2 linked regions of the Solitalea canadensis DSM 3403 genome follow. The protein of the gene in region 1 binds, or shares a complex with, the protein of each later gene. Links are inferred from orthologs where the notes say so. Each region holds a gene or a part of one and is shown on either strand. Other genes may lie near its edges.

Evidence for each region.
Region 2: the proteins of accD (region 1) and accB are in contact, whole or in part, in a solved structure (PDB 8UXZ), measured with the Escherichia coli proteins. The link is inferred for Solitalea canadensis DSM 3403 from one-to-one orthologs.

The regions. Positions count from the first base shown.
Region 1 is NC_017770.1:2,740,822-2,751,826, forward strand. The notes cover bases 450-3,393. They hold accD (acetyl-CoA carboxylase, carboxyltransferase subunit beta), read left to right. Parts: upstream 450-1,469; coding sequence 1,470-2,318; downstream 2,319-3,393. Other genes in these bases: fbaA (class II fructose-bisphosphate aldolase), read right to left, coding at 450-1,079; SOLCA_RS11380 (cysteine desulfurase family protein), read right to left, coding at 2,504-3,393. In the rest of the region: more of fbaA, read right to left, coding at 1-449; more of SOLCA_RS11380, read right to left, coding at 3,394-3,640; glmM (phosphoglucosamine mutase), read right to left, coding at 3,801-5,180; SOLCA_RS11390 (class I SAM-dependent methyltransferase), read left to right, coding at 5,331-6,071; SOLCA_RS11395 (phosphatase PAP2 family protein), read left to right, coding at 6,104-6,679; SOLCA_RS11400 (ZIP family metal transporter), read left to right, coding at 6,666-7,406; SOLCA_RS11405 (MarR family winged helix-turn-helix transcriptional regulator), read right to left, coding at 7,648-8,094; SOLCA_RS11410 (SusD/RagB family nutrient-binding outer membrane lipoprotein), read right to left, coding at 8,194-9,624; SOLCA_RS11415 (SusC/RagA family TonB-linked outer membrane protein), read right to left, coding at 9,641-11,005.
Region 2 is NC_017770.1:3,825,403-3,829,314, reverse strand. What follows is about bases 1-2,812. They hold accB (acetyl-CoA carboxylase biotin carboxyl carrier protein), read left to right. Parts: upstream 1-1,063; coding sequence 1,064-1,561; downstream 1,562-2,812. Other genes in these bases: accC (acetyl-CoA carboxylase biotin carboxylase subunit), read left to right, coding at 1,657-2,812; SOLCA_RS15920 (beta-ketoacyl-ACP synthase III), read left to right, coding at 1-942. Outside these bases: more of accC, read left to right, coding at 2,813-2,997; twin-arginine translocase subunit TatC, read left to right, coding at 3,300-3,912. UniProt on the Escherichia coli protein: This protein is a component of the acetyl coenzyme A carboxylase complex; first, biotin carboxylase catalyzes the carboxylation of the carrier protein and then the transcarboxylase transfers the carboxyl group to form malonyl-CoA.

The sequences.
Region 1 (11,005 bases):
TGTACGTCTTTTGCATTTAAATCTTCAAATGCCTGGATTAAACGTTTAACGAAAGTTTCTTCGCCTTTGCGTAACCAAACACGTGGATCATAATATTTTTTGTTAGGAGCGTCTTCACCTGTTGGGTTACCGATCTGTCCTTGTAAGTAATCTTTTTTGTCGTTATAGAAATTCAAGATTCCTTCCCAGAATGCCCATTGCAAATCGGTATCAATGTTCATTTTGATTGCTCCGTAAGAAATTGCTTCACGAATTTCTGCTTGCGATGAACCTGATCCACCATGGAATACAAAGTTAACAGGTTTTTCAGCTGTTAAATTGTGCTTTGCTTTGATGAAATCCTGAGAGTTTTTAAGAATAACCGGAGAAAGCTTAACGTTACCTGGTTTATAAACGCCGTGAACGTTACCAAATGCAGCTGCAATAGTAAAGCGGTGGCTGATTTTGCTTAACTCAGTGTAAGCGAAGTCAACTTCTTCAGGTTGCGTGTATAGTTTAGAACTATCAACATCCGAGTTATCAACACCGTCTTCTTCTCCACCTGTAACACCTAATTCAATCTCTAAAGTCATACCCATTTTGCTCATGCGCTCTAGGTAAGTTTTACAGATTTCAATGTTCTCATGTAATGGCTCTTCAGAAAGATCGATCATGTGCGACGAGAACAATGGTTTGCCATGTTGAGCATAGAATTTTTCACCTGCAACCAACATGCCATCGATCCAAGGCAATAATTTTTTAGCTGCGTGGTCTGTGTGAAGTATTACAGATACACCGTACATTTCAGCTAACAAGTGAACATGCTGAGCTGCAGAAACGGCTCCTGCAACACAAGCTTGCAAATTGTCGTTATTTAGTGATTTACCGGCATAAAATTGAGCTCCACCGTTTGAAAGCTGAATAATAACTGGAGAATTTACAGCTTTAGCAGCTTCCATTACACCATTAATAGTATCAGTTCCGATAGTGTTCACTGCAGGTAAAGCAAACTGATGTTGTTTTGCTAATTCAAATAATTCCTGAACCGCATCACCATGTAAAACGCCTTTTGCAATAGCGGTCTGTGTCTGGTTTGACATACGAGAATAGTTTTGTTAATAGAGAATTATAAAAAAATTGAGTTGCTAAATATAGGAATTTAGAAATAAAATATTGTATGATTTTAAACATGCAATTTTTAATTTCACTGATTAACAATGCAATAGGCTTACTATTTTATATCATTTTAATAGTGTATTTTGTACACAAACATCAATTTATAGAAATTAACATGTCATTGAAAAATAGGGCCGAAATGATTTATTAAAAGTGGCTGTTTCTGTATTATATATTTTTGCTATTTTGCAGCCCTTTTTATTAAAATATTTTTTCGCTTTCCGGGCTTTTAAAAGGGTTTTATTAAACAGTATCGATAAATATCGGTTTTACAATTAACGAGAACAAACATATTCCAATACTAATACTAAACTATGAGTTGGTTTAAACGAGCAAAAGAAGGTATTACCACTAAAACCGAAGAAAAGAAGGAAACTCCTGACGGTCTTTGGAACAAATGTCCTTCTTGCAAAAAGGTTTTACATAATTCTGAGCAGATAGAAAACAAATATGTGTGTCACCATTGCGGTTACCATATTCGTATCGGCTCGAAAGAATATTTTGAAGTTTTATTTGATGATAACCAATTTGAGGAACTTTTTTCAAATCTTACTTCCGGCGACCCGCTAAATTTTGTTGACAGTAAAAAATATACTGATCGTATCATAGAAACGATGGCAAAAACGGGATTGAAAGACGCTATTCGTGCCGGACATGGAAAGATTGAAGGTCAGGATTTGGTGATTGCCTGTATGGACTTCGATTTTATTGGGGGATCAATGGGTTCTGTTGTAGGTGAGAAAATTGCCCGTTCAATTGATTACTCCCTAAAAAACAAAATCCCTTTCCTAATGATCTCTAAATCAGGTGGAGCACGTATGATGGAAGCTGCATTTTCATTGATGCAAATGGCTAAAACATCAGCTAAACTTGCTTTGTTAGCAGAAGCTAAAATTCCTTATGTTTCTTTATTAACCGATCCTACAACCGGGGGTGTTACTGCATCTTACGCTATGTTGGGAGATATCAACATCTCTGAACCTGGCGCAATGATCGGCTTTGCAGGACCTCGTGTAATTAAAGAAACCATCAAGAAAGATCTTCCTAAAGGTTTCCAAAGTGCTGAATTTGTATTGGAGCACGGCTTCTTAGACTTTATTGTGGATCGCCGTCAGATGAAAGCTAAAATAGCTTCATTCTTAAGGATGGTGACTAAAAAATAAGATGTTATCAATTGATAAAACAAAAAACGGATGAAGTGATCACTTCATCCGTTTTTTGTTTCTTAAAGAAGTAATAGGGTGATAATTTTATATAAAAGACATAGCGTAAAATTTATCATCCATTAAAACTAAAAACGGATGAAAAATTAATTCCATTCGTTTCTCTAGTTCTTACAAAATGTTATTTACACCGTTACCGGAATAATCTGTTTTAACTTTTCAATCACAAAATCGATTTCTTCTTTCGTGTTATACTTACAGAAAGAGAAACGAACCGATGGACGATTAGGGTTTGTACCAATTGCCGTAAGTACATGTGAACCAATATTTGATCCGGAAGAACAAGCACTTCCTCCTGATGCCGAAATTCCGTTTATATCCAAATTAAACAACATCATATCTCCCATATCCGATTCGGGGAAAGACACATTTAAAACGGTATATAAGCTTTTGGCAGGATCAGTTTCACCATTGAATTGTACATCGGTAAAATTTTGCGTCAATTGATCCTTCATATAGTTTTTCAAACCCTGAACATATTGAGCATGTTCATCCATTTCATGATAGGCAATTTCCAATGCCTTTGCTAAACCTGCAATTCCATAAACGTTCTCAGTGCCACCCCTCATGTTGCGTTCCTGAGCTCCACCGTAAATAAAAGGTTTAATTTTCACATGATAGTTTACATATAAAAAACCAACCCCTTTCGGTCCGTGTAATTTATGCGCAGCGCAAGCTATAAAATGAACTTTCAGTTTACTGAGGTCATGCACGTAATGCCCCATTGTTTGTACGGTATCGCAGTGAAATAAAGCGTTGTATTGCTCGCAAAGATTTCCTACGCGTTCTACATCCAACAGTGTCCCAATTTCATTATTGGCATGCATTAAGGAAACAAAGCTGCGTTCGTTATTCTTTAACAACTCTTCAAGGTGATCATAATCGACAGTACCTTTTGAGTCGATATTAACATAACTTAATTTAATAACACCTTTCTTTTCCAACTCTTCAAGTGTATGCCCAACTGCGTGGTGCTCAATTTTTGAAGTAATTGCGTGAGTAATACCATGGTCGTGGATACCACAACGAATAGCTGTATTATCAGCTTCGGTACCTCCCGAAGTAAAGAAAATTTCTGCCGGTGATGTATTTAGCAACTTTGCCACAGTTTTACGAGCCGTCTCAACAATTGAACGCACCTCGCGGCCGTGAGCATGAATGGAAGAAGGGTTCCCATATTGATTCTCCATTATGCCAAACATCACCGCCAACACCTCTTTATCAATAGGTGTAGTAGCAGCGTTGTCTAAATAAACTCTCATATAAGTTAAATTTGTGATAAGAGATTTGAGATACGAGTTCAACTACATATTCAAATTTCAAATCGATTGGTTTAGGTTTTTCGGTTTAAATTTATTCAAGAAACCAGATAAGTGATTGGGAAATTATCTCAAATCACCTATCTAATATCTCAAATCTATATTATATCATTTCTTTAAAATCAGCTATAATTTTATTAGCCAATGCATCTGCAACTGTTTCAGAATCGCCTTCTGAGTAAATACGAATAATTGGTTCTGTATTAGAGCGACGTAAATGTACCCATTGTTTATCAAACTCAATGCGAACCCCATCGATTGTATTAATAGGTTGTTTATTATATTTCTCCTGAATCTTATCCATCAACGAATCGATATCCATATCGGCCGTTAATGTGATCTTGTTTTTAGAGATATGGTAAGATGGATAAGAATTTCTTAATACAGAAATGCTTTTTCCAAAGTTTGCCAAATGTGTTAAGAATAATGCGATACCTACTAAAGCATCTCTTCCGTAATGCAATTCAGGATAGATAATACCTCCATTACCTTCACCACCAATTACTGCATTAGTGGCTTTCATCATTTCCACTACATTCACTTCTCCCACTGCAGCTGCGCTATATTTACCACCATGACTTTCGGTAACATCCTGCAATGCACGTGTCGACGACAAATTAGAAACAGTATTTCCTTTATTATGTTTCAGAATGTAATCGCCAACAGCAACTAATGTATACTCTTCTCCAAACATACTTCCATCTTCACAAACAAAAACCAAACGGTCAACATCTGGGTCGACAGAGATACCTAAGCTTGCTCCTTTTGCCATTACCTGTTTCGACAATTCGATAAGGTTTTCAGCTAATGGTTCAGGGTTATGAGGGAATTTGCCATCAGGCGTACAGTATAGTTCATGCACTGTGTTAACACCCAAAGCTTTCAATAATCTAGGAACGAAGATTCCGCCAGTGGAATTCACAGCATCTACCACTACACTGAAATTAGCTTTCTTAATTGCTTCAACATCCACTAAAGGCAAAGCCAAAATCATTTCAATATGCTTATCAACATAAGAATTATCGATTTTGTAAGCGCCTAAAGCATCTACATCTGCATAATGAACAGCGCCTTTTTCAGCAATATCCAATACTTCTTGTCCGTCGGCGGCTGAGATAAACTCACCTTTACCGTTCAGTAATTTAAGAGCATTCCATTGTTTTGGATTATGGCTTGCCGTAAGGATAATACCACCTCCGGCATTTTCCATCGGAACCGCTACTTCAACAGTAGGCGTAGTTGAAAGATCCAGATCGACAACATCGATACCTAAACCTTGTAAGGTACCAACCACCAGATTACGAACCATTTCACCAGAGATACGTGCATCCCTGCCAATTACAATTTTCTTATTTCCTGATTTATTTATAACCCATTGGCCAAAAGCCGAGGTGAATTTTACCACATCTAAAGGTGTAAGAGCGTCTCCGGGAGTACCTCCAATGGTACCCCTGATACCTGAAATAGACTTAATAAGTGTCAATGTTGAGTGATTTTAGAATTAACAAAAACAAAATTATAAATTATATCAAAATAGGCAATGAGAATAAAGTCTTTAGCCTTGTATTTGACCTGCATTTTTAACAATAAATGACGGTAAAAAAACTCATATTGGTTTTATATATTTGTTGCTATGCCTGATAAACAACAGAAGTGGTACCAAAACTGGTTCAATTCACCTTATTATCATATACTTTACAACAAACGTGATGAGCGAGAAGCTGAGCATTTAATGGATAATTTATGCGAATATCTGACGCCGTCTACTCAGGAAAGGATGCTTGATGTCGGCTGCGGCAAAGGTCGTCATGCTATTTATCTGAACAAAAAAGGATATGATGTGACAGGGATCGATCTTTCGCAGGAAAATATAAAACATGCTTCTGCTTTTGAAAACGCTAAGCTGCACTTTTATGTGCACGACATGCGAAATTTATTTTTTATCAACTATTTTGACATCGTTTTTAACCTGTTTACCAGCTTTGGTTTCTTCGAAAAAGAACGTGATCATCAGCATGCGATAAACATGTTTGCTCATTCTCTGAAAAAAGACGGCGCGCTTGTGCTCGATTTCATGAATGCTGAAAAACTACAAAATAATTTGGTTTTCCGGGAGACTCAATTAGTCGGACTTATCGAATTTCACATTCAGCGTAAGCTCGAAAACGGTTTTATCGTAAAGAAAATAGACTTCGAAGATAAAGGACGTCATTTTGCTTTCAAAGAAGAAGTAAGAGCACTTATGCCTGATGATTTTAAACGCTTTTTTACCAAAGCCGGATTAGAGATCGAAGCCACTTTTGGTGATTACGATCTGAATGAATTTGACCCTAAAATCTCAGACAGATTAATCTTTGTTTGTAGAAAGAAATAAATAAACCTTCATAATTTTCGCACTAATAATAAATGCTTGAACAATTAAATTCCATTGACCAGAAAATTTTCTTCTTTATCAATAACGACCTTTCCAATCCATTTTTTGATTGGTTAATGCCGTTAATGCGAAATCAATATTTCTGGGCACCTTTATATGCGTTCCTCATCGTATTTTTTATCAAAGAATATAAGCTTAAAGGGCTATACCTCATCTTATTTTTACTGGTTGCTTTTGGCATCGCCGATTTTACAAGCGCGAGTATAATAAAACAGCATTTTCAGCGCCTTCGACCATGTAACGATCCGGCTTTATTGGGTTTAGTTAAGTTAAGAATTGCTCGTTGCGGTTCAGGATTTAGCTTTGTTTCTTCACATGCGGCAAACCATTTTGCTATTGCTCTGTTCTTGATTGGAACTTTCTACCAACGCTGGAAATGGGTGCTGCCTGCAGCTTTAGCCTGGGCTGTCATTATTTGCTTTGCACAAGTATATGTTGGCGTACACTATCCTTTTGATGTTACTTGTGGAGGGTTATTAGGAGCGTTTATCGGCTGGGGAGTTTCACAAATACGAAAAAATATTTTACCCTTAGATGGAGTTAATTAAGAGTCTTATTTTATTTGGAAGTGCATTCCTTGGTGGAATGGCAGTATTTTTTGTGACCAAAAGCAGCACAAAAAACCTGAAACTTATTTTATCGTTTAGTGGTGCTTACCTGTTTGCTATTTGTGCGCTACACTTAATGCCCGAAGTTTATAGCTCGCATAACCCGATGGTTGGTGTGTTTGTTTTAGTAGGATTTGCTTTTCAAATAATTTTAGAGCAGTTTTCGGAAGGAGTTGAACACGGGCATATTCATGTTCATCACCATGAACATGGCGCAGCCTTCCCATTTGGCTTAATGATAAGCTTATGTTTGCATGCATTTCTTGAGGCTTTACCTTTAGCCAGTTCAGAAGCTCAAAATGAGTTATTGTTTGGTATTGCTATTCACCATATTCCAGCGGCCTTTGCATTAGGAAGCATTTTGCTGCAAAGTAACATCAGCAAATCAACCACCATCATGATGCTTGCCTTGTTTGCTTTAATGTCGCCAGCGGGCTTTATTTTAAGCCAGAACTTAGGACCCAATGCATCCGGTGCGTTATCGCAGTATTTTGATTATATCATGGCGATTGTAATCGGTATTTTCCTGCATATCTCAACCACCATCTTGTTTGAAGCAAGTGAAGATCACAAATTCAATCTGTACAAAACAATTGCAATTTTCCTGGGAGCGGGTATTGCTATTACCATCTTCTTCTTGCAAGATAGTCATGGACATGTGCATTAGTCTTGAGTACTGAGTCTTGAGTCTTGAGTCGTGAGTCGTGAGTCGTGAATACTGGGTCTTGAGTCGTTTTGATCTTGAAAAGCTAACAACTAAAAGCTAATGACTCTAAACTCAATTAATAGTTTGGAGTCTTGAGTACTGAGTCTTGAGTCGGTTTTGATTTCGAAAAAGCTAAAAGCTAATGACTCAGAACTAAAACTAAAGACTAAGGACTCTGGACTAATGACTCTAGACTAAAAAACTATCCTCTTAATTTATCTAAAAGCTCGTTTAATTTTTCAAGTTCGTTGTCGGTAAGATTATTACCTACAAAACCTTGCATTTTTTCAATGGTGATATTAGACAACAGATCCAGGCCTTTCTGAGTAATTAAAAGATCAACCGCTCTTCTGTCGCTTTTACAAACTTTGCGCTCAATAATGTCTTTTTTTACTAATCGGTCTACGATTCTGGAAACATCCGACATCTTGTCTATAATGCGCTCTTTAACCAGGTTTAATGTAGCGGGTTTTGGATATTGGCCTCTTAAAATTCGTAAAACGTTAAATTGCTGAGGGGTAATATCATATGGCTCAAGAATCTGGCGCATATTTGACATCAACCAACTTTGCGTAAAAACGATGTTTATGATTGCCTTCTGGTAGCTATTTTCAAATTTACTTTGAACTATTTCTTTTTCTATTTCCATAATTCTTTGCTGATAATACGCAAATATACAAAGCAACAACAAATAATGTTGTTGCTTTGTATAAAAACTTTATTAAAAGCATTAATTTTTTGGTTGATGCTAATTCTGTTTATTCCACCAAACCCGACCATAAAGATCGTCCTTTCCTCCTAAAGCCTCTTTGGCTTTATCATAGTTTTGTCGGTTCAGGGTAAACTCACTCGACGGATAAGCCTGTCGTGTAGGAATTCCTGCCGTTCCGGATGCCGCAGTAAGTTGAGGATAACCCGTTCTTCTCCATTCGGCCCAAGCTTCATAACCATTCATGTATAAATGCACCCAACGCTGATAAGCAATCAGTTTAATGGCATTATTACTATCATAAGCAACCGCCGGATCGGCCAAGAAGGTTGTCAATCCTGTATTATCTCCATTCCATTGAATCAACGAATTCTCAATAGCCAGGTTATAATTTGCTTGCGCCTCCGCATCACCACCTGAAATAATTCCAGCTTTAGCAGCTTCAGCTTTGGCAAACAACAATTGAGCATAGGTAATTAGCTGAGTAGAGCTGGTTTTCTGGCGTAACTTATCCCCTACTGTTGAAATATTTTTAGATGGAATCTGAGAAGCTTCATCGTTCATTAATCCATATGGCATCCCCGCATAAACTGCAGGAGTTAGCTTATTCTTGTTAGCAAATGTTGTTAAGCGAGGATCATTGGTTGAAATCAAATAATCAACTAATGTTGCACTAGGGGCACAAGCGTCTTTACTTAATGCCGAAAACCAGAAGTTCTGATTAGCTGTTTCTTCCAGGTGGGGATAAACAAAGTTATCTGCATTTGAAGCAAAAACACCACTCGTTATAGCATCATTGAATTCTGTCTGAGCTTTTGTTTGATCAACTTTTGAAATACGAAGTGCCATTAAAGCACGCATTGTATTGGCCAATTTCTTCCATTTGCTCATGTTTTTATTATACAAGAAATCTGTTTTAACACCTTTTCCGCCATCAATTTGAGCAGCAGCCTCTTTCAGCTCTTTCATCAAATCATAATACACATCTTTTTGACTAGTATAAACCGGGGCAAAATTGGCAGAACCTTGCAAAGCTTGTGCATATGGAATATCTCCCCATCTATCTGTAAGATGCCAATAAAAATAAGCTCTTAAAATACGCGCTACAGCCTTTTGGTTATTGGCTGAGCCCTCTGTTGCTTCTGTTAATGGATTGATGGGTTGACTAATGATGTATTGAAGATTCATTAAAGGGTTAGCATAAAATACAGACCAATCAAACGCAACATTCGTGTATCGTGATGCATCTGTATACTGCGTTTCAGCCAATTGCTGAACATATAAAGCCCCTTGCGTTGCTTCTGAAGTATTTGAAACATAACGCATTGCATAGGTAAACAAATCGGAATTATAAGCCACCAACGGTTTATTCGGGCTCACATTAATATCATCATCAAACTTTGTACAGCTTGTTGCAATTAACAAACTCGTGAAAGCAATGGCGATTTTCGCTATTTTATATTTTTTCATTGTTGACAGTCGATTTTTAGAATGATACATTAAGATTTAAGCCAAATGAACGAACCGATTGCAATTCTCCTGATTCATTCCAGCTAAGGCCCGAACTTCCACTTGATAATTCTGAAGGATCAAGGCCTTTAGGCGCTTTTTGCCAAATCATCATTGGATTACGAATGGTAAATGCAAGATTTACTGAACTTGCTGGCAACTTCGTGTATTCTCTCTTATAAAAAGTATAGCCCAAACGAACCTCTCTTAACTTAATATAAGAAGCATCATAAAGGAATAAATTGTAAGCCTTTGTACCAATGGCTGTATAGTATTTTTGAGCATCAACAAAAGCCGTAACTTCTTGCCCTGTGGCTGCAGAAATACCATTTACTTTTACACCTCCACCTTCTGCCAATGGATCACGAACATTTTTGCCATTTTCATTTATAGCTGCTGTTTCTACTGCTAAACCAGTTTTAGCGGCCAATAATTTAGTACGGCTAAAAAATTGTCCTCCACCTTGAAAATCAATTGAAGCGGCCAAAGTAAAGTTTCGATAACTGAATGTATTCTGGAAACCACCTGTAAAATCAGGTGTCATACTCCCAAAATTTTGATTTGCTTCAAAAACAGGAAGATTATTGGCATCTAATAACATTTTACCAGTAGCAGGGTCATATTTAATCCCCGTGGTTATTAATGATCCGAAAGCTTTTCCTTCTTCTGCAAGTAATATTTGATCTATTTTAGAATAGGAGTTTGTTTCTAATGTATAGGCTTTAAACTGCGGATGAAGCTCAACGATCTGGCTTTTATTTCTTGAAATATTTGCTGATAGATCCCAGCTAAACTTATTAACCTTAACCGGGGTGGCACTTAAGCTAAGTTCAAAACCTTTATTTTTAATATTTCCTGAATTAGTTACGAGATTTACATACCCACTTTCTGAAGGAACACTTAGTGTTATTACCTGATTTTTATTTTGTTGATCATAGTAAGTAACATTAAGCCCTAACCTATTATTCAGGAATTTTAAGTCAGTACCAATTTCAAAGGCATTGGCATAGGCTGGCATCATTTCTTCTGAATAAAAAGTATTAGGTAATGATAATGCAACCATAGTTCCTGAAGTAGGGTCAACAGCAAAAGGATTTGAAGTCTGATAAGCTGAAATATCTGTGCCTGCTTGTGCATAACTTACCCGAAATTTACCATATGAAAGGGGTTCCCATTTCAATAAATCTCCAAACACAGTACTAAATGATACGGAAGGATAATAATAAGAATTATTGTTTTGAGGCAATGCTGAAGAAATATCATTACGTAAGGCAACATCCAGAAAATAGGTATCCTTATATCCAACTGATGCCGTTCCATAAAAGCTTCTTACTTGTTTTTT
Region 2 (3,912 bases), 1.1 Mb from region 1 along the record:
GCTCCGGAAGACAAACTGACTAACCAAGACCTGGAAAAAATGGTTGATACTAATGATGAGTGGATTCTTTCACGCACAGGTATCAAAGAAAGAAGAATACAAAAAGAGGGCGCAACATCTGATATGGGTGTTAAAATCATGGAAGGATTACTTGCTAAACGCGGTATCAGCCCTGAAGAAATCGACCTTGTAATTTGCACAACTGCTACTCCCGATTACGTATTTCCTGCTACAGCTAATGTTATCTGTGATAAAATAGGAGCTAAGAATGCCTGGGGTTACGACCTTAGCGCTGCTTGTTCTGGTTTTATCTATGGTTTAACTACAGGTGCTCAGTTCATTCAAACCGGAATGTACAAGAAAGTGGTGGTAATTGGTATCGACAAAATGTCGTCTATTATCGATTATCAGGACCGTGCTACTTGTATTATTTTTGGTGATGGTGGTGGTGCGGTATTGCTTGAGCCAAACAACGAAGGCTTAGGATTCCAGGACGCCATTCTGAGAAGTGATGGTGCCGGTCGCCAGTTCCTGGTAATGAAAGCAGGAGGTTCTGCAAAACCTGCATCAAGAGAAACGGTTGAAAACCGTGAGCATTATGTGTATCAAGAGGGAAAAACAGTATTCAAGTTTGCTGTGACCAATATGGCTGAAACAGCAGCTGAAGTTATGGAACGTAATAACTTAACAGCTGATGATATAGCTTGGTTAGTACCTCATCAGGCAAACAAACGTATTATTGATGCAACAGCTGATCGTTGCGGCATGCCTGCTGAAAAAGTAATGGTTAACATTGAGCGTTACGGAAATACCACCAATGGCACAATTCCGTTATGTTTATGGGAGTGGGAAGATAGGCTTAAAAAAGGCGATAATCTTATTCTTGCCGCGTTTGGCGGTGGTTTTACATGGGGTGCTGTTTACCTCAAGTGGGCCTACTAATAAAGCAATTTATTCGGAGCAATCCGGTTTAAATACAATATGTAGGTTATTGAATGACAAATCATTAACTTACACTTGAAAAGGTTACTTTACAAACAACTTAAAACAAACTAGCAAACTAATGGAAATCAAAGAAATTCAGGAACTGATCAAATTCGTCTCTAAGTCAGGCGTAAATGAAGTTTCGATTGAACGAAAAGATTTTAAAATAACTATAAAAACTACTTCACAGCAAGCAGTTCAAACTGTAGTTCAAGCTACTGTTCCTGTAGCGGCTCCTGTTGCAGCTATTCCTGCTCAAGCAGCAGCTCCGGTAGCAACAGCACCTGCACCAGCAACAACGCCTGCTGCTTCGGCAGAAGCACCTAGCGATGCAAATCTTATTACCATCAAATCTCCAATGATTGGTACTTTCTATCGCCAGGCTAGCCCTGAAAAACCTTCATTTGTAAATGTTGGTGATGAAATTCGTCCGGGACAAGTTCTTTGCATTATTGAAGCAATGAAATTGTTCAACGAAATTGAATCCGAAATCTCTGGACGTATTGTTAAAGTATTAGTAGAAAATGCTAGTCCGGTAGAATACGATCAACCATTATTCTTGGTTGAGCCAATGTAATTTTTATTTGCGGGTTTGAGTATTTGAAGATTTGGAAATATTGAGTTTTTAGATTCGCAAATTCACAAATTCACCAATTCACCAATTTTAATTTCATGTTTAAAAAAATACTTATTGCCAATCGTGGAGAAATCGCGTTACGAATTATTCGTACGTGTAAAGAGATGGGCATAAAAACGGTTGCTGTTTATTCAACAGCAGATCGTGAAAGCTTGCATGTACGTTTTGCTGATGAAGCAGTTTGTATAGGGCCAGCTCCAAGTAAAGATTCTTATTTAAATATTCCTAATATCATTGCGGCTGCAGAAATTACAAATGCAGATGCAATTCACCCAGGTTACGGCTTTTTGTCTGAAAATGCTAAGTTTTCATCAATTTGCCGAGAAAATGGTATCAAATTTATTGGTGCTTCTCCTGAGATGATCAATGCAATGGGAGATAAAGCATCTGCTAAAGAAACCATGAAAAATGCCGGTGTACCCACTATTCCGGGATCAGATGGTTTATTAAGTGATGTAAAAGAAGGTATTAAAGTTGCCAATGAAATCGGTTATCCGGTAATTCTGAAAGCTACTGCCGGTGGTGGTGGCCGTGGAATGCGTATTGTGTGGAAAGACGAAGATTTTGAACCAGCTTGGGATTCAGCTCGTCAGGAAGCAGGTGCTGCATTTGGTAATGATGGTATCTATTTGGAGAAATTCGTTGAAGATCCTCGTCACATTGAGATTCAAATTGTTGGTGACCAATATGGAAAAGTATGTCACCTTTCTGAGCGCGATTGTTCAATCCAGCGTCGTCACCAAAAATTAGTAGAAGAATCTCCTTCACCATTTATGACTGAAGAACTTCGTCAGAAAATGGGAGAGGCAGCAATTGCCGGAGCTTCTGCTGTTAATTATGAAGGTGCAGGAACAATTGAATTCTTAGTTGATAAACACCGCAACTTCTACTTCATGGAAATGAACACTCGTATCCAGGTAGAGCATCCAGTTACGGAAGAAGTTATTAACTACGATTTGATCAAAGAACAAATCAAAGTTGCCGGAGGTGTTCCGATCTCTGGTCGTTCATATTTCCCTGATATGTGCGCAATCGAATGCCGTATCAATGCTGAAGATCCAATGAATGGCTTCCGTCCTTCACCAGGTAGGATCACTAATTTCCACTCTCCGGGTGGTCATGGTGTTCGTGTAGATACACACGTATATGCAGGTTATGTGATCCCTCCTAATTATGATTCAATGATCGCTAAACTGATTACTGTAGCACAAACCCGCGAGGAAGCTATTTGTACAATGGAGCGTGCATTAAGTGAATTTGTAATTGAAGGTATTAAAACGACAATTCCTTTCCATTTGAAATTAATGAAAGACCCTAACTTCAGAGCTGGTAACTTTACCACTAAGTTTATGGAGACTTTTGATATGGAAAAATAGAAACAGTAATGTTTCTGTAATACACAAAAACGCATGATCGTCATAAATCATGCGTTTTTTGTTTTTGAATGAATACTCCATGGAGTAAAAGTGTGCAGAGATTATAAAAGTAGCTTTGTGCAGTCAAGTGCAAAACCTTAGCAAATTGTTAAGGCCTTAACAGGATTATAGGCATAATGTAAACAAGATATTGTTACCGATCTATTGTCCAGATAGGGGATCTTATTGAACGGACAACTTGAGTTAAATAACTTCATTCAATATTCATTCATTTAAGTATTTTTGCAACTCATTTAACGCACATGTCTGATAATAATAGCCGTAGAAGTAATCTAATAACCAAATACGTATTAAAAGATAAGCATACCATTGAATCAGAGATGTCATTCTTCGATCATCTGGAAGAGCTAAGATGGCATTTGATTCGTTCCGTTATTGCCATTGCAATTTTTACTGGTCTTGCTTTTAGCTATAAAGAAATCATCTTTGATCAGATTATTTTAGGGCCTAAAAATCCAGACTTTTGGACCTATCGTATGATGTGCCAGATAGCTGCAAAATATAATATTGCAGATTTTTGTGTGGATAAGATCAATTTTGTGATTATGAATACCGAATTAGCCGGTCAGTTCATGATTCACTTAACATCCTCTTTTCTGGTGGGTATTGCACTAGCCTTTCCATATTTTATTTGGGAGCTTTGGAGGTTTATTAAACCAGCCCTGGAAATTAAGGAGCGTCAGTATGCAAACGGTTTGATCTTCTTTACATCTGTGTTGTTTGGAATTGGTGTGTTATTCGGGTATTTCATAATTGTCCCACTTACAATTAACTTTCTGGGTTCATATACAGTAAGTGCAGAGATCCTGAATCAGGTTTCTCTGGATTCCTATTTATCTACCGTTGGAACATTAT